3 regions of the Streptomyces sp. YKOK-I1 genome follow, and region 3 is predicted to be linked to each of the others. Evidence: riboswitches for the same ligand, from Rfam matches in the RefSeq annotation. Region 3 holds a riboswitch; each other region holds the start of a gene.

Region 1 (5,881 bases), 5.7 Mb from region 3:
AGCGCGGCCGCCATCGCGTTGCCCGCGAACTTCGCCCGGCGATTCGGGGCGAACCGGGCGTACTGCCGCAACTGGGCCGGTAGTTCGGCGACGGTCAGGCCGCCGAAGCCGTCGGAGACGATCTGCACGACCCGGCGGCGCACGCCGTCGGGCAGCGGACGGTCGAGCATCTCAGCGGCGCCGTCGCCCGGCCCCCCGCCTGCGCTCTCCGCCATCCGTCACACCCCAATACCTGTACGGGGCCCGCTCCGCTCAGGAGCCGGCGCCCGGCCGATCCACGAGTTCCACCTGGTCCACGGCGTTGCACCAGCGGCACCGCACCGACTCGATGGTCTCACTGACCACCTCGCGCTCCTCCACCTTCGGCTCTCCGGCAAGGTCGAGGTGCACGTACTCCACGACCTTCGACGAGCGCGTCACGTCGAACCTGGTCAGGTTGCCGCAGAGGGTGCAGCGCCACCGCGTGGTCGCGGTCGGCAGGGGAACCGTCATCGTGACTGTCCTTCTAGTGTCGGTGTTCCAGCAGGGTCGCGCCGGAGGCTCCCCGCTGTGCATGGCTCGTAACCCTACGGCCTGGCGGGTACTCGCCGCCCATCCGTCCCCAGGGCCTGCCCGGCGGATCCTGTCGGAGACGCGGGGATATGGCACGCACATCTCCCGCGTTGTCGTCGGTCCCCGACTCCCCCACGCTCGGCTGCGCTCGCGCGGGAGGGACCCCCATCGCGTCGACTCCCTCCTCCGCCTTGCAGCTGCACGCACCATATCCCGCTCACCTGCGCCGATGAGGTGCCGCCACTTTCCTCCGACCTGATCCGCCGGACAGGCCCTGGCGGCGAGGCGGAGCGGGTGGTTCTGTCCGGTTACGTCATGCTCTGTATTCATGATCGGCAACTGGAACGGGGCCGTCCGCAAGGCTCTGCGCAGCCCTTCGGCACCGGTGACTCACGGGCTGATCGTCCTGTGCTGTCTGGTCTTCGTGATCGGTCCGGCCTCGGGACTCGATCCGGCGTACGGCGCCGGGGAGGGGCTGATGGCCGCCCAGCGGGCCTATTTCCGCCGCTGGGGCGTGGTCCCGGTGGAACTCTTCACGGGCTCCGCGCGCGCCGTCCTGACCCCCGCCACGGCCCTCTTCGTCCACGGCAGCTGGGTGCACCTGCTGGGCAACATGCTCTTCCTGTACGTCTTCGGGGCGATGACCGAGGAGCGGATGGGCCGCGTCGAGTTCACCTTCTTCTACCTGGGCTGCGGCTGCCTGGCCCTGCTCGGGTACGCGGCCGCGCACTCCGGGTCGCCGCAGTCGCTGGTGGGGGCCTCCGGGGCGATCTCGGCGGTCCTCGGCGCGTTCCTGTACCTGTTCCCGCGGGCCCGGGTGACCAGCCTGCTGCCGTTCCTGTTCTTCCTGCCGCTGCGGTTCCCGGCCTGGGTGGTGCTGCCCTTCTGGGCGGCGCTCCAGTGGATCGCGGTGGGGCAGGCGGCCCAGGGGCCCGGGGTGGCGTATCTGGCGCACCTGGTGGGCTTCGGCCTGGGGTTCGGCTACGCGTGGGCGCGTTTCGGCCGTACGACTAGAGTGAAGGCCGCCCCAGCTCCGGCCCCCGAGGGAGAGAACCAGCCGTGATCACCGCGATCGTCCTCATCAAGACCAGCGTGGACCGGATCCCCGAGATCGCCGAGCGGATCGCGGCGCTGGACTCCGTGAGCGAGGTGTTCTCCGTGACCGGGACGTACGACCTGATCGCCATGGTCCGGGTGAAGCAGCACGAGGACCTCGCGGAGGTCATCCCGGGCAGCATCAGCAAGATCCCCGGCGTCGAGGCCACGGACACGCACGTGGCGTTCCGTACCTACTCCCAGCACGACCTGGAGGCGGCGTTCGCGATCGGTCTGGACTCCTGACCGGCTGAACCCGCCCCCCGGCGCGACGGCGCCTCACACCGCCGGGACGCAGCGGCCGTCCTCCGTGCGGTACGTCCACTTCGGGCCCTCGGTCACCAGCTCGCGGACCGCCGTCACGAAACGGTCCACGTGCTCGTCGGGGGTGCCCGCGCCGAAGCTCACCCGGACGGCGTTGAGGGACTTCTCGCCCGGCGCCGCGTCGGGGGCGCCGCACTCGCCCTGGGTCTGGGGGTCGCTGCCCAGCAGGGTGCGGACCAGGGGATGGGCGCAGAAGAGGCCGTCGCGGACGCCGATGCCGTACTCGGCGGAGAGAGCGGCGGCGAAGTGGGAGCTGTTCCAGCCGTCGACGACGAAGGAGATCACGCCGACCCGCGGGGCGTCGTCGCCGAACAGGGACAGGACCCTGACCTGCGGGACCTCGGCGAGGCCCGCGCGGACCCGGGCGATCAGGCGCTGCTCACGGGCGACCAGGGTGTCGAAGCCGGCCTCCGTGAGGGCGTTGCAGGCCGAGGCGATGGAGTAGGCGCCGATGACGTTGGGGGAGCCGGCCTCGTGGCGGGCCGCGGTCTCGTGCCACTCCACGTCCACTCCCCCGTCCTCGCGCCGGGTGACCTTGCGGCTGGCGCCGCCGCCCGCGAGGTAGGGGTCGGCGGCCCGGAGCCAGTCGGCGCGGCCGGCGAGGACGCCGGAGCCGAACGGGGCGTACAGCTTGTGGCCGGAGAAGGCCACGTAGTCGACGTCCAGGTCGCGGACGGACACCGGGTGGTGCGGGGCGAGCTGGGCCGCGTCCAGGACGATCCGGGCGCCGTGCGCGTGGGCGGCCGCGGCGAGCTCGCGTACGGGCCACAGCTCGCCGGTGACGTTGGAGGCGCCGGTGACGCAGACCAGGGCCGGGCCGTGGGGGTCACGGGCGGCGAGGGCCTTCTCCAGGGTCTCGACGGCCTGCCGCGGGGTGCGCGGGGCGTCGAGGTAGGTGACGCGGGCGCCCTTCCAGGGCAGCAGGCTCGCGTGGTGCTCGGTCTCGAAGACGAAGACCTGGCAGCCGGCCGGGAGGGCGGCGGCCAGCAGGTTCAGGGAGTCGGTGGTGGAGCGGGTGAAGACGAGCTGGTCGTCCTCGCGGCAGTCCAGGAACGCGGTGACCGTGCGGCGGGCGTTCTCGAAGAGGTCCGTGGAGAGCTGGGAGAGGTAGCCGGCGCCGCGGTGGACGCTGCCGTAGTACGGGGCGTACGCGGCCACGTCGTCCCAGACGCGCTGGAGGGCGGGGGCGCTGGCGGCGTAGTCGAGCGCCGCGTAGGCGACCTCGCCGCCGGTGACGAGCGGGACGGTGACATCGCGGCCCAGAACGGGCAGCTCCTCCGAAAGGGCACAAACGGTCCGGGCGGCGGCAGCGCTGGAGACAGACATGGCGAACTCCTGTGAAGGGCAAGCGGAATCACCGTGCGAGCGGGTACGGCTCGAGCACGGAGAAAGGTGAAAGGGGGTGTGCGGAGGCGGGGCTCGGCGCCCTATCGCATTCGCTTGCTCACAGAAGGCTCCTCGACGACCAGGACCCCTGGCGTACGAGGGGTCCGCGCTTGCCGTAGACCTCTCTGCCTACGACCTGGTCCTCACCCGGGGCACCCCGCCACGGACGGAGGGTTGCCGGACAGTCGGCCGGGGCCTCATGACTGTCACTCATGACCTGTACAGGAACGTACGGGAAGTGATCGCGGTCCCGCAACTCGTGTCCGAATGACGGGACCGCGACAGGCACGGTCAGACGTTGGTGGCGGCCACCCAGCGGTCCAGGGCCTGCTTGGCGGCGCCCGAGTCGATGGACTCGGCGGCGCGGTCCATGCCGGCGCGGATCTGCTCCGCGAGGGTGCCGGTGCCCGGCTCCAGGGCGACCAGGGCGGCCGCCGAGTTCAGCAGCACGGCGTCCCGTACGGGGCCCTGCTCGCCGTCCAGGAGACGACGGGCGACCTCCGCGTTGTACGACGGGTCGCCGCCCCGCAGGGCCTCCACCGGGACCAGCTCGAGGCCGACGTCCCGCGGGTCGAAGACCTCCTCGGTGACCTTGCCGTCGCGCACCACCCACACCCGGGAGGTGGCCGTGGTGGTCAGCTCGTCCAGGCCGTCGTCGCCCCGGAACACCAGGGAGGAGTGACCGCGCTCGGCGAAGACGCCCGCGACGACCGGTGCCATGCGCGGGTCCGCGACCCCGACCGCCTGCGCCCGCACCCGGGCCGGGTTGGTCAGCGGGCCGAGGATGTTGAAGACCGTGCGGATGCCCAACTGGCCACGCGCGGCGCCCGCGTGACGCAGCGCCGGATGGAACTTGATCGCGAAGCAGAAGGTGATCCCGGCCTCGCGGGCCACCTCGGCCACCCGCGCCGGGGTCAGCTCCAGATTGACGCCCAGCTTCTCCAGCACGTCCGAGGCGCCGGAGGCGGAGGACGCGGCCCGGTTGCCGTGCTTGACGACGGTGGCGCCCGCACCGGCGACCACGATCGCCGACATGGTGGAGATGTTGACGGTCTTGGCGCCGTCGCCGCCGGTGCCGACGATGTCGACGGTCCGGCCCGGCACCTCGATCGTGTTGGCGTGCTCGTACATCGTCCGCACGAGCCCGTTGATCTCCTCGACGGTCTCGCCCTTGGCCCGCAGCGCCACCACGAACCCGGCGATCTGCGCGTCCGTCGCCTCCCCGCGCATGATCCGGTCCATCGCCCACGAGGTGGCGTCGGCGCTCTGGTCACGGCCGTACAGCAGGGCGTTCAGCACGTCGGGCCAGGAACGGCCCGCCGCGGTGTCGCCTCCAGCGGGGGTCACAGCGTTCATAGCCGCTCCTGGGTGTCGTAGAACCATGTGAGGCCACCTTATCCAGCTCGGGACATGGCGAAGGGCCCCGTCCGAACACCGGACGGGGCCCTTCACTCACGGCGTGGCGACGCCGGACGATCAGTGGTGGCCGTGGCCGCTCGTGATCTCCTTGTACTCCTCGACGGTCGGCTTCGGGATCTGCTGGTCCTCGCCGAAGTACGCGCCGCTGATCTTGGCGCGCAGCTTCTCGGACCGCTTGATCTTGCGCTCGACGCCGTTCTCGTCGACGGCCGGGCCGATCGCGACCGGCTCGTACTGCTCGTGCGCCGTGATCGTGTGCAGCTGCTCCTGGCTGAGCGGCTCGTGGATCTCGATGAACTCACCGTGCGGCAGGCGCTTGATGGTGCCGGTCTCGCGACCGTGCAGCACCTTGTCCCGGTCCCGGCGCTGCAGGCCGAGGCAGATCCGCTTGGTGAGGAGGTACGCGATGACCGGTCCGACGAAGAAGAAGATCCGGACGAACCAGGTGATCGAGTTGATCGACAGGTGGAAGTGGGTGGCCCACAGGTCGTTGCCACCGCCGACCAGCGTGATCATGTACATCGTGACCCAGGCGACACCCAGCGCGGTGCGCGTGGGGGCGTTGCGCGGACGGTCCAGGATGTGGTGCTCGCGCTTGTCGCCGGTGATCCACGACTCGATGAACGGGTACATCGCCAGCGCCGCGAGGACGACACCGAAGAGCACCAGCGGGATGAAGACGCCCAGGACCAGCGTGTGGCCCCAGATGTTGACCTCCCAGCCGGGCATGAAGCGGATCAGGCCCTCGGCGAAGCCCATGTACCAGTCGGGCTGGGCGCCGGTGGACACCTGGTCCGGACGGTAGGGGCCGAAGACCCACACCGGGTTGATCTGGGCGAGCGCCGCCAAGGCCGCGATCGTGCCGAAGACCAGGAAGAAGAAGCCGCCCGCCTTCGCCATGTACACGGGCAGCAGGGGCATGCCGACGACGTTCTTGTTGCTCTTGCCGGGGCCCGCGAACTGCGTGTGCTTGTGGTAGAAGACCAGGATCAGGTGCGCCACCATCAGGCCGAGCATGATGCCCGGCAGCAGCAGGATGTGGATCGAGTAGAACCGCGCCACGAAGTCGTGGCCCGGGAACTCGCCGCCGAAGAGGAACATCGAG
Region 2 (5,881 bases), 4.0 Mb from region 3:
GCCGTCATCACCGGCCGCCCCGCGGAGGTGGCCGTCCGCAACGGCGGCTTCGCGGGCGCCAGGGGACTGGACCACCTCACCGTCCTCGGCCACTACGGCGCCGAACGGTGGGAGGCCCGCACCCAGGAGATCACCGCCCCCGCACCCCACCCGGGCGTCGCCGCCGCCCGCGCCGAACTGCCCGCCGTCCTGGCGGCCGCCGACACCGGGCAGGGCGTGTGGGTGGAGGAGAAGGGCGGCCGGGCCGTCGCCGTGCACACCCGCCGCGCCACCGACCCCCTCGCCGCCTTCGAGGCCCTCCGCGACCCCCTCGCCGCCCTCGCCGCCCGCCACGGCCTGATCGTCGAACCCGGCCGGTACGTCCTGGAACTGCGCCCGCCCGGCATGGACAAGGGCGTCGCCCTCCTCGACCACGTCCGCGCCACCGGCGCCGGGTCCGTCCTCTACGCCGGGGACGACCTCGGGGACCTCCCCGCCTTCGCCGCCGTCGAGAAACTCCGCCAGGACGGCGTCCCCGGCCTCCTCGTCTGCAGCGGCTCCACCGAGGTGACGGAACTCGCCACCCGCGCCGACCTGGTCGTCGACGGCCCCGCCGGCGTCGTACGCCTCCTGCGGGACCTGGCCGCTCAGCTGGGCTGAGGGTCCCGCAGGGCCGTCAGCTGGTCCAGGAACCACTGGGCCGGGGGCAGCGCGGTCGCGGCGGCGGCCAGCCGTTTGACGCGCTCGGCGCGCTCCTCCGGCCCCATGGTCAGGGCCTCGTGCAGGGCGCGGGCCGTCTCCAGGACGTCGTACGGGTTCACCACGAGCGCGTCCTCGCCCAGCTCCCAGTACGCCCCCGCCTCCCGCGACAGCACCAGCGCGCAGCCCTCGTCGGAGACCACCGGGACCTCCTTGGCGACCAGGTTCATCCCGTCCCGGATGGGGTTGACCAGGGCCACGTCCGCGAGGCGGTAGGCGGCGAGGGAGCGGGCGAAGTCGTCCTCCAGGTTCAGCAGGACCGGGGTCCAGCCCGGGGTGCCGTACCGCTCGTTGATCTCCGCCGACAGCCGTGCCACCTCCGCCGTGTAGTCGCGGTAGACGGCGAGATCCTGCCGGGAGGGGTAGGCGAAGGCGATGTGGACGACCCGCTCCCGCCACTCGGGGTGGTCGTCGAGCAGCTGCCGGTACGCCAGCAGACCGCGCACGATGTTCTTCGACAGCTCGGTGCGGTCGACCCGGACGATCGTCCGGCGCCGCTCGCCCCCCGACTCCGCGCCCCCGATCTCCGCGCGCAGGGCGGCGATCCGCTCCGCCACGTCCGGCCGGTGCGCGCGCTCGCGCAGGAAGTCGGCGTCCGCGCCCAGACCGTGCACCCCGATCCGGGTGCCGCCCGTGCCGCCCACGTACTCCGCGCAGCACGCGGTGAACGCGTCCGCCCAGCGCCGGGTGAGGAAGCCCAGCCGGTCCGCGCCGAGCATGCCCCGCAGCAGCTGCTCGCGGATGTCCGTCGGCAGCAGCCCGAAGTAGTCCACCGGCGCCCACGGCGTGTGCGAGAAGTGCCCGATCCGCAGGTCGGGGCGGAGCGCGCGGAGCATCCCCGGGACCAGACAGAGGTGGTAGTCCTGCACGAGGACCGCCGCGCCCGGCCCCGCCTCCTCCGCGAGCGCCTGAGCGAAGGCGCGGTTGTACGTCTCGTACGACGCCCACTGGCGCCGGAACCCGGTGTCGAAGGCCGGTTCCAGCGGGGTCTGGTACAGCAGGTGGTGGATGAACCAGAGCACCGAGTTCGCGATGCCGTTGTAGGCGTCCGCGTGCACGTCGGCGGGAACGGGCAGCATCCGCACGCCCTCCTCGCCGACCCCGCGCCGGACCGCCTCCCGGTCGCCGTCGGACAGCGCCGAGCACACCCACAGGGCGCCCGCCTCGGGGCCGATCGCCGACAGACCGGAGACCAGCCCGCCGCCCCCGCGTTTCGAGTGCAGCGAGCCGTCCTCGCCCACCGAGTAGGAGACCGGGCCGCGGTTGGACGCGACCAGCACCTGAGCACCCCGAGCAGCAGCGTCGTGCGTGGAAGCCATACGCCTCAACCTAGCCCGGTCGGGAAACGCTCAAACGTACGGTGGCGCTGTGTGGAGGGGTCGTATCCGGCCGTATATCGCCGTATACGACCCGCCCCGGTTGTTACGCGACCTTGCGGGACCGGTACTCCGCGATCTCCGCCATCGGCGGCCGCTCCTCCGTGTCCACCGAGTACGTCCGCGGCTCGAAACCGTCGGCGCCGCGCTCGAACTGGGTGAGGGCGGGGCGGACGAGATGGCCGCGGGCCAGCCGCAGCTGGGCGGTGCGGTAGATCGCCGCCGACATCCGGCCGAGGGCCTGCCCGTCCTGGTGGCGGTGCTTGCGCACCCCGACGTCGACCTGCGCGAGCGCGTCGAGGCCCACCAGGTGCAGCGAGTCGATCAGCATCCCGAGCTCGACGCCGTACCCCACCGGGAACGGCAGCTGTTCGAGCAGCGAGCGGCGGGCCGCGTACTCGCCGCCGAGCGGCTGCACGAAACCGGCCAGCTGCGGCCAGTGCAGGTTCAGCAGCGGGCGCGCCATCAGCTCGGTGACCCGGCCGCCCTGCCCGGCGGCGCCGCCCAGGGGACGGTCGTACATCCCCTTGACGAGGTCCACCGCGGGGTCGGTGAGCAGCGGGCCGACGATGCCGGAGACGAAGTCCGAGGAGAACTCCCTGAGGTCGGCGTCGATGAAGCACACGATGTCGCCGGTGGTGACGAGCAGGGAGCGCCACAGGACCTCGCCCTTGCCGGGCACGGCCGGGAGGCGGGGCAGGATCGTGTCGCGGTGGACGACCCGCGCGCCGGCCGCCGCCGCGACCGCGGCCGTGCGGTCGGTCGAGCCCGAGTCGACGACCACGAGCTCGTCGACCAGGGGGACCTGCTGCATGAGGTCGTGGCGGATGACCGCGACGATGTCGCCGACGGTCTCCTCCTCGTTGAGCGCCGGCAGGACGACACTGACCCGCTGCCCCGAGGACCGTTTGGCGGCCATGATCCGGTGCAGCGGGCGATCGGTCAGGGTCCAGGAGCGGGTGGTCAGCCAGCGCTCGACTTCTTCCAGCACGTGGGCGGCTCCTTCACCTGTGATCCATCTCGCGGTTCGGACGACTATCTCAACTGTCCAGGTTGTCGGTTACAGTCTTGGACAACGCGGGTGACCATCGCATGTCCTCGGTGGCCCGCCGTCCACAACTTCATACCGCTCATCCAGAGGGGCAGAGGGATACGGCCCGATGAAGCCCCGGCAACCCTCCAGCCGGTCTCGTTCACGCGAGGCTCCCGGCTTGGGAAGGTGCCAAATCCGTCTCACGGCGAAATGCGTCGTGAGGAAGATGAGGAGAAAGGGCCTCGCCTCACATGGCTGCGCAGACTGTTGCAACCGAATCCACCGTAGACCTGGGTCCCGCCACGGCACTGAGCTGCCGCGAGTGCGGGCACCGCGTGCCCCTCGGCCCGGTCTTCGCCTGCGAGGAGTGTTTCGGCCCGCTCGAGATCGCGTACGACTTCTCCTCCTACGACCCGGAGGAGCTCAGGAAGCGCATCGAGGCGGGACCCGCGAACATCTGGCGTTACGCGCCGCTGCTGCCCGTCCCGGCGGACGTGGCCGACAAGCCCAACATCAACCCCGGCTGGACCAAGCTCGTCAAGGCCGACAACCTGGCGCGCGAGCTGGGCGTCGAGGCCGGCAAGCTGTTCGTCAAGGACGACTCCGGCAACCCGACCCACTCCTTCAAGGACCGGGTCGTCGCCCAGGCCGTCGAGGCGGCGCGGGCCTTCGGGTACACGACCCTGAGCTGCTCCTCGACCGGCAACCTGGCCGGTGCCGTCGGCGCCGCCGCCGCGCGGGCCGGCTTCCGCTCCTGCGTGTTCATCCCGCACGACCTGGAGCAGGGCAAGGTCGTCATGGCCGCGGTCTACGGCGGCGAGCTGGTCGGCATCGAGGGCAACTACGACGACGTCAACCGCTTCTGCTCCGAGCTCATCGGCGACCCGGCGGGCGAGGGCTGGGGCTTCGTCAACGTCAACCTGCGGCCGTACTACGCCGAGGGCTCCAAGACGCTGGCGTACGAGATCGCCGAGCAGCTCGGCTGGCAACTCCCCGACCAGCTGGTCGTGCCGATCGCCTCCGGCTCCCAGCTCACGAAGATCGACAAGGGTCTGCAGGAGCTGATCAAGCTGGGGCTCGTCGAGGACAAGCCGTACAAGATCTTCGGCGCGCAGGCGGAAGGGTGCTCGCCGGTGTCGGTGGCCTTCAAGGCCGGGCACGACGTGGTCCGCCCGCAGAAGCCGAACACCATCGCCAAGTCGCTGGCGATCGGCAACCCGGCGGACGGGCCGTACGTCCTCGACATCGCGCGTCGCACGGGCGGTGCGGTGGAGGACGTGACCGACGAGCAGGTCGTCGAGGCGATCAGGATTCTCGCCCGGACCGAGGGCATCTTCGCGGAGACCGCCGGTGGTGTGACGGTCGGCGTCACGAAGAAGCTGATCGAGAACGGGCTGCTCGACCCGACGAAGACGACGGTGGTGTTGAACACCGGTGATGGTCTGAAGACGTTGGACGCGGTGGCCGGGACCGGACTCACCGCGACGATTCGCCCGTCGCTGGAGTCCTTCCACGAGGCGGGCCTCGCGTAAGCGTCGTTGTTCGGCTGTGGGCCGATGGGGGCTGGTCGCGCAGTTCCCCGCGCCCCTTGAAAGCATGCACCTGACCGGAGGTCACATCGTGAGCGTCACCGTCCGCATCCCCACCATCCTGCGCACCTACACCGGTGGTGCCGCCGAGGTGACCGCCGAGGGGGCCACCCTCGGCGAGGTCATCTCGGATCTGGAGAAGAACCACACCGGGATCGCCGCCCGGGTCCTGGACGACCAGGGCAAGCTGCGGCGGTTCGTGAACGTGTACGTGAACGACGACGACGTCCGGTTCGAGCAGGGGCTGGAGACGGCGACCCCGGACGGGGCGGGCGTGTCGATCATCCCGGCCGTCGCGGGCGGCTGCTGACCCTTGTTCAGTACCCACCGGTAGTAACCGTCGGTAACAGTGATTACCGAGTGTTCATCGAATTGCCCCCTCCGTGAGAGAAGCGGAGGGGGCAATTCAGTGTGGTTGAGCGCGGTACAGTTGGGGAACCGGGTCGCGAAACACTGATCCGGAATCTTTGATTTCTGCCTTGGGCCCGACAAGAAGTAGCCAAAGTGCGTGCCTCTTGCGTGGCATTTGTGGCTTTTATGGGGCCCGACTTGCCCTGAATTCTGGCGAATTCTCGCCACATTCCGGATCGCGTGCGTCCAGAATTCTCGTCCAAGTGACCTGTTGCAGAGGGCAGTTGGACAGATACATTCGGCCGCGGTCGACGCGTTCCGGCGCACGCCCCCAACCAACTGGGGGGTGAGGTCTGACCCGGATCCGCGAAGTGTGGATCTGTGCAAGGGCCAGTAATAGGGGAGTTAGGCATGGCTCAGGGCACCGTCAAGTGGTTCAACGCGGAGAAGGGGTACGGCTTCATCGCGGTCGACGGTGGTGCGGATGTTTTCGTCCACTACAGCGCGATCCAGATGGACGGGTACCGCACCCTGGAAGAGGGCCAGCGGGTCGATTTCGAGATCTCGCAGGGTCAGAAGGGGCCGCAGGCGGACATGGTCCGGCTGGCGACCAGCTGAAGCACGCGCCGACTGAAGCGTCGTTCTTCTGTTTCATCTTCGAAGGGCCCGTACCTCCTGGGGTACGGGCCCTTCGGCATGCCCCGCGCGGACGCCTCGGCGGACCCCAGTCCTCGGGAGGCGCTTGCACTCGACCATGCCGAGTGCTAATCATTGGCGTTAGCACTCTGAAGGTG
Region 3 (5,881 bases):
TCGCGGCGGCCACGGCCCTGCGCATCCGGGCCGCGGCACGTCAACAGGAGCCGGAGGGAACGCCGTTGGAATGGCGGGGAGTACGCCGGCCCTGGCGGCCCGAGGACGGGGAGGTGCTGAGCCGTGCCACTGCTGCGGGCTGAGGAGGTGACCGTAGCCTTCGGCGGACGACGGGCCCTCGACTCCGTGTCCCTGACCGCCGAGGTCGGCCGGGTCACCGGGCTCATCGGGCCCAACGGGGCGGGCAAGAGCACCCTGTTCGACGTCGTCTCCGGGCTGCGCCGGCCCCGTACCGGACGGGTCCGGCTGGACGGCCGGGACATCACCCGCGAGGGGCCCGCCCGGCGCGCCCGGCGCGGTATGTCCCGCACCTTCCAGCACCTGGAACTCTTCGGCCGGCTCTCCGTCCGCGACAACCTCCTCGTCGCCGCCGAACTCGGCCCCGAGCGCCGGCACGCCGCACGGACCGCCGACGCCGTCCTCGGCCGGCTGGGACTGACGGCCCTCGCCGACGACCCGGCCGACGCCCTGCCCACCGGTGTCGCCCGGCTCGTCGAGGTCGGCCGCGCCCTCGTCCTGCGGCCGCGCGTCCTGCTCCTGGACGAGCCCGCCGCCGGACAGGACGCCGAGGAGACCGAACGGTTCGCCGCGCTGCTGCGCTCCCTCGCCGCCGACGGCACCGCCGTCCTCCTCGTCGAGCACGACATGAGCCTGGTGATGAGCGTCTGCGACGAGGTGTACGTCCTCGACCTCGGCCACGTCGTGGCCTGCGGCCCGCCCGCCCGGATCCAGCGCGACGAGACGGTGCTGGCGGCCTACCTGGGGGAAGCATGAGCCTGCTGGAGCTCGTCGGCGTCCGCGCCGCGTACCACGGCATCTCCGTACTGCACGGAGTGGACCTCTCGGTCGCCGCCGGACAGGTGGTCGCCCTCCTCGGCCCCAACGGGGCGGGAAAGACCACCGTGCTGAAGGTCGCCTCCGGGGTCCGTCCGCCGAGCGGCGGGCGGCTGCTGCTCGGCGGACGGGACGTCACCGGCATCCGCCCCGGCGACCTCGCCCGGGCCGGGGTCTGTCTCGTCCCCGAGGGCCGGGGCGTCTTCCCCAACCTCTCGGTCCGCGACAACCTCCTGATGATGACCTTCACCGGCCGCACCCGGGAGGAGATCGAGGAGACCGCCTACGCCCGCTTTCCCGTCCTCGGCCGGCGCCGCACCCAGCACGCGGGCACCCTCTCCGGCGGCGAGCAGCAGATGCTCGCCCTCGCCCGGGGCCTGGCCACCGATCCCGCCGTCCTGCTCCTCGACGAACTCTCCATGGGTCTCGCCCCGCTGGTCGTCGCCGAGCTGTACGAACTCGTTGCCGGGATCGCCCGGCAGGGCGTCGCGGTCCTCGTCGTCGAACAGTTCGCCACCGCCGTGCTGAAGATCGCCGACCACGCCGCCGTCCTCGTCCGCGGCCGTGTCCAGTGGCAGGGACACCCGGACAGCTCCCTGCACGCCGAGCTGTCGTCGTACTACCTGGGCAGCGCCCCATGAGGTCGCAGTGCCCGCAGTGCCCGCCATGCCCGCGGCGCCTGCCGTCCCCGCCGTCCTGCCGTGCCCGCCGTGCCAGTTGAGGAGCGCCAGATGACCACCACCTCCGTGACCTCCGTGCCGGGGCCGCCCGCCGACCGGGCGGAGCGGTTCGTCCGGGAACTCGCCGCCCTGAAGATCCCCGATCCGGCCGCCGCCCGCGCCGCCCTCTGGCTGCGCCTCGGCGGACTGCTGATGTGCGCCGGCCTGGTCCTCGGCGGGCTCGCCTTCCCGCTCGCCCACGCCACCGACTCCGCCCTCGGCCAGGGCGACGCCCTCGCCCTCGGCCTCGGCGGGGTCACCGCCGCGGTGGTCGGCGGCGCGCTCTTCCTGCGTTACTCCCTCACCGGCTTCCTGCGCTTCTGGCTGGCCCGTCAGTCCTACGACCTGGACCGGCTGGGGGAGCAGCTGACAGCCGCCGTTTCCACGCCCACCTCCACCGCCACCCCCGCCCCCGAAGGAGAACCGAGCCATGGCGACCTCCCCCGCACCGGCCCCGCGCCCCGGTGACCAGCTCGCCTCGGCGAACGGCACCACCCGGGTGATCGTCATCCGGGTCCCCGCGGACGCGGCCGGCCCCATCGAGTGCGGCGGCGCCCCGATGGTCCCGGCCGGGCAGGCGCCGGCCGCCCCGCCCGCCGCGGCGACAACCGGCACCCTCATCGGCAAGCGGTACGTCGACGCCGACGACACCCTCGAACTGCTCTGCACCGCCTCCGGTGCGGGACCCCTGACCTACGGAGGACAGCCGCTGACCGTCAAGGCGCCCAAGGCGCTGCCCGCCTCGGACTGATCCGCCTCGGACTGATCCGCCTCGGACCGATCCGTCTCACCCGCCGTACTCACCTGGTGGACGCCCCCTTGACGTCCGCCGGGGGTGGATCGACACTCGATTCGGGAATCCTAGTGAACAGGTAGGGAAACATGGGGCGCCTGCATCCGGCCACCGGCCGCACAAGCCGCACGACCTGGTCGTCGCCCCTTCTCACCTCCCGCCGTCACATCGACCTGCAGCGCGTCTGCAGCGCCATCAGCCCGACCGGCTGAGCCGGGCCCCTCCCGCGCCGGACCGAGCGGCGGTGTCCACCGGACACCGCCCCGTCCCGCGTGTGTGGACGAGGGCCGTCTCCCTTTTCGCCGTCGCATCCGCCGTGCGCACGTCCGCCCGTGCGCCCGCCCCCGGGGAGAGTCATGTCCGTCACACCGCTGGCCGCCCACCCGTCCGTCCGTCCCGCCCCCGCCTTTCGGGGCCGCATCGGCCGGGACGCGCGCAGCGGGCACTACGCCGTGCCGCGCCGCTACCGGCTCCATCTGTCCACCGCCGACCCGGACGGGCTGCGCATCGCCGTCACCCACACCCTCCTCGGCCTCGACCGGGCCTGTCCGGTGACCTTCCTGCCCGCCGTCCCCGACTGTCCCGACGGCGGTCATACGCAACTGCGCCCGCTCTACGACGCCAGCGCCCACCGCTACACCGGCCCGGCCCTCGCGCCGGTGCTCAGCGACGACTGGTCGGGCCGGATCGTCTCCACCCACGGCCCCGACATCGCCCGGGACCTCGCCCGGAGATTCGCCGGCGGCCGGGCCGTGCTGTACCCGTGCGGCGCGGAGTCGGAGATCGAGGCCGTGGAGCGGATGTGCGCCCAGGGCATCGAGCGGGCGGCCCAGTGCGCCGGGGACGCGGGCGCCGACCCGGCCGGGCGGGCCGCCGCACTCGACGCGCTGCTCGCCACCCTCGGCGTACTGGAGCAAGGGCTCAGCGTGCAGCCGTATCTGATCAGTGATCAGATCACCGCGGCGGACGTCGAGTTGTGGGTGGCGCTGGTCCGGCTGGACACCGTGCACCGGCATCACCTCGACGCCGACGCCGTGCGCCGTATCGCCGGACACCCCGCCCTGTGGGCCTACGCCCGCCGGCTGGCCGCCCACCCGGCCTTCGGTGCGCACCTCGACCTGGGCGGCATCGCCCGCCGCCACCACGCCCGTTGCCAGGGCCTGGAGGCCGCCGGAGCCGCTGTCCAGATCCTGGACTGGGCGGCCTACGCGGCGGACGGAAACGGCCTTCCCCCGCAGGTCAACCGGCCCTGAGGGAGTCCACCCCTCGGACGGCCGTTGACATTTGATCGGTCGACTGCCTTACTTGCGGGCAGAACGGTCATGAGCGTCAGCGACAAGCCCTGGCTTGCTGACCGGCAACCCTCGCTCCGCGGTGGGGTGCCCCAGGTGACGACCGGACCGGATGACGTTTCGGTAAGCGCGAGGCCCACAGGGCCGGAACAGAGATGGTGACGAGATGTACGCAGCTCCCAGGACGGCCGCACGCCGTCCCCAGGGCTGCGTACTGCCGTACGCGAACCTGTCGAACCTGTTCGCCGCCAACCGCGCCGTCGACCTGCTCCGCGTGAACAGCGCACTGTGTACCGCACCGGGCCGTGCCCGCTGTCGGGGCTGAACTCCTTCTTCTCTCCCTTCGCCCCGACTCCGCGTTCCTGACGGACACCGCCGAAGCGGTGTGCCGCCCACCGCCCCACCCCGGTTCCCTCGTACGCACCCGTGCGCCGCGCGCTGACCCCCCGCGGCTCCTCACGTCTGCGTCGGTCCGGGGTGCCCGACTCCCGCCGGAGCCCACCATGAGTGAACCCCCAGGCGCCGTGACCCTCGCCGAGGCACCCGCCGCCGACACCCCGTCAGAGAAGCTCACCGCACAGCGCGTTCAGCCGCTGCGCCGCCCGGGACGCTGGATCGCCACCGCCGTGGTGCTGGTCCTGGTGGCCCAGTTCGTGCACGGCCTGGTGTCCAACCCGTTCTACCAGTGGGACCGCTTCGGCTACTGGTTCCTGCGCCCCGTGATCCTCGACGGGCTGCTCATCACCCTCGAAGTCACCGCCTACAGCGCGGTGCTGGGCCTGCTCGGCGGCGTCCTGCTCGCCCTCGCCCGGCTCTCGAGGTCCCCGGTGCTGCGGGCCGTCAGCTGGACCTACGTCTGGGCGCTGCGCTCCATCCCGCTGATCGTCGTCCTGCTGTTCCTGTACAACTTCAGCGCCCTCTACCAGACGCTCAGCCTGGGCGTCCCCTTCGGCCCCGCGTTCTTCACCTTCGACGAGTCCCGGCTCGCCACCGACATGGTGATCGCGGTCGTCGGGCTCAGCCTCAACGAGGCCGCCTACGCCGCCGAAGTGGTCCGCGGCGGCATCCTCTCCGTCGACCAGGGCCAGCACGAGGCGGCCGCCGCCCTCGGCCTGCCCAAGGGCTACCAGTTCCGCAGGATCGTCTTCCCGCAGGCCCTGCGCTCGATCGTGCCGAACTACGTCAACCAGCTCATCGGCCTGGTCAAGGCCACCTCGCTGGTGTTCTACGTGTCGCTGCTCGACCTGTTCGGCACCGCGCAGACCATGGGCGCCACCTACCCCGGCGACATCGTGTCGCTGCTGCTGGTCGTCACCGTCTGGTACCTGATCCTGACCAGCCTCGTCTCCGTCGTCCAGTTCTACGTCGAGCGGTACTACGCCCGGGGCGCCACCCGCTCCCTGCCGCCGACGCCGTTGCAGCAGCTGCGGACCGGTCTCACCGACCTGCGGGCCCGCATCCGCCGGGAGGCCGCCGTATGACCACCGAGACCACCGAGACCACCGAGACCGTGAAGACCGACCCGGCCGCCGCCGCGGTGGTGCCCGCCGCCGTCGAGGTGCACGACGTGCACAAGTGGTACGGCGCCCACCGCGTCCTGGACGGCGTCAGCCTCACCGTCCGGCCCGGCGAGGTCACCGTGATCCTCGGCCCGTCCGGCTCCGGCAAGTCCACCCTGCTCCGGGTCATCAACCATCTGGAGAAGCCGGAGATCGGCCATGTCAGCGTCAACGGCGAACCGATCGGCGTCCGCCGGCACGGCGGCCGGCTGCGCGAGATCGGCGAACGCGCCATCCTCGCCCAGCGCAGCCGCATCGGCTTCGTCTTCCAGAACTTCAACCTCTTCCCGCACCTGACCGTGCTGGACAACGTCGCCGCCGCCCCCGTGGCGACGGGCCGGCTCGGCAAGCCCGAGGCACAGGAGTTCGCCCGCGAACTCCTCGGCCGGGTCGGCCTCGCCGACAAGGCCGGCGCCTACCCGCGCCAGCTCTCCGGCGGCCAGCAGCAGCGCGTCGCCATCGCCCGCGCCCTCGCCCTGCGCCCCGGCGTCATCCTCTTCGACGAGCCCACCTCCGCCCTCGACCCCGAACTGGTCGGCGAGGTCCTCGCCGTCATCAAGGACCTGGCGACCAGCGGCACCACCCTCGTCATCGTCACCCACGAGGTCGGCTTCGCCCGCGAGG

Evidence for each region. A riboswitch is a leader RNA that binds a small molecule or an ion and turns the genes downstream of it on or off. The one in region 3 is predicted to bind S-adenosylmethionine.
Region 1: linked by a shared signal. The riboswitch ahead of ACYQ8Q_RS13245 (aminotransferase class V-fold PLP-dependent enzyme) and the one ahead of ACYQ8Q_RS39210 (amino acid ABC transporter permease) in region 3 are both predicted to bind S-adenosylmethionine.
Region 2: linked by a shared signal. The riboswitch ahead of thrC (threonine synthase) and the one ahead of ACYQ8Q_RS39210 (amino acid ABC transporter permease) in region 3 are both predicted to bind S-adenosylmethionine.

The regions. Positions count from the first base shown of each region.
Region 1 is NZ_BAAGDR010000001.1:3,061,330-3,067,210, forward strand. Features, by position in the region: gene ACYQ8Q_RS13225 (NYN domain-containing protein) at 1-215, opposite strand, end outside; gene ACYQ8Q_RS13230 (hypothetical protein) at 253-492, opposite strand; gene ACYQ8Q_RS13235 (rhomboid family intramembrane serine protease) at 881-1,615, shown strand; gene ACYQ8Q_RS13240 (Lrp/AsnC family transcriptional regulator) at 1,612-1,893, shown strand; gene ACYQ8Q_RS13245 (aminotransferase class V-fold PLP-dependent enzyme) at 1,927-3,297, opposite strand; SAM riboswitch class IV at 3,459-3,575, opposite strand; gene trpD (anthranilate phosphoribosyltransferase) at 3,649-4,713, opposite strand; gene qcrB (cytochrome bc1 complex cytochrome b subunit) at 4,834-5,881, opposite strand, start outside.
Region 2 is NZ_BAAGDR010000001.1:4,818,930-4,824,810, reverse strand. Features, by position in the region: gene otsB (trehalose-phosphatase) at 1-639, shown strand, start outside; gene ACYQ8Q_RS21140 (alpha,alpha-trehalose-phosphate synthase (UDP-forming)) at 627-2,057, opposite strand; gene ACYQ8Q_RS21135 (glucosyl-3-phosphoglycerate synthase) at 2,161-3,105, opposite strand; SAM riboswitch class I at 3,242-3,380, shown strand; gene thrC (threonine synthase) at 3,399-4,679, shown strand; gene ACYQ8Q_RS21125 (MoaD/ThiS family protein) at 4,768-5,046, shown strand; gene ACYQ8Q_RS21120 (cold-shock protein) at 5,499-5,705, shown strand.
Region 3 is NZ_BAAGDR010000001.1:8,798,998-8,804,878, forward strand. Features, by position in the region: gene ACYQ8Q_RS39175 (branched-chain amino acid ABC transporter permease) at 1-143, shown strand, start outside; gene ACYQ8Q_RS39180 (ABC transporter ATP-binding protein) at 148-834, shown strand; gene ACYQ8Q_RS39185 (ABC transporter ATP-binding protein) at 831-1,535, shown strand; gene ACYQ8Q_RS39190 (hypothetical protein) at 1,626-2,081, shown strand; gene ACYQ8Q_RS39195 (hypothetical protein) at 2,044-2,364, shown strand; gene ACYQ8Q_RS39200 (putative leader peptide) at 2,496-2,618, shown strand; gene ACYQ8Q_RS39205 (glutathione S-transferase C-terminal domain-containing protein) at 2,763-3,659, shown strand; SAM riboswitch class IV at 3,725-3,834, shown strand; gene ACYQ8Q_RS39210 (amino acid ABC transporter permease) at 4,202-5,179, shown strand; gene ACYQ8Q_RS39215 (amino acid ABC transporter ATP-binding protein) at 5,176-5,881, shown strand, end outside.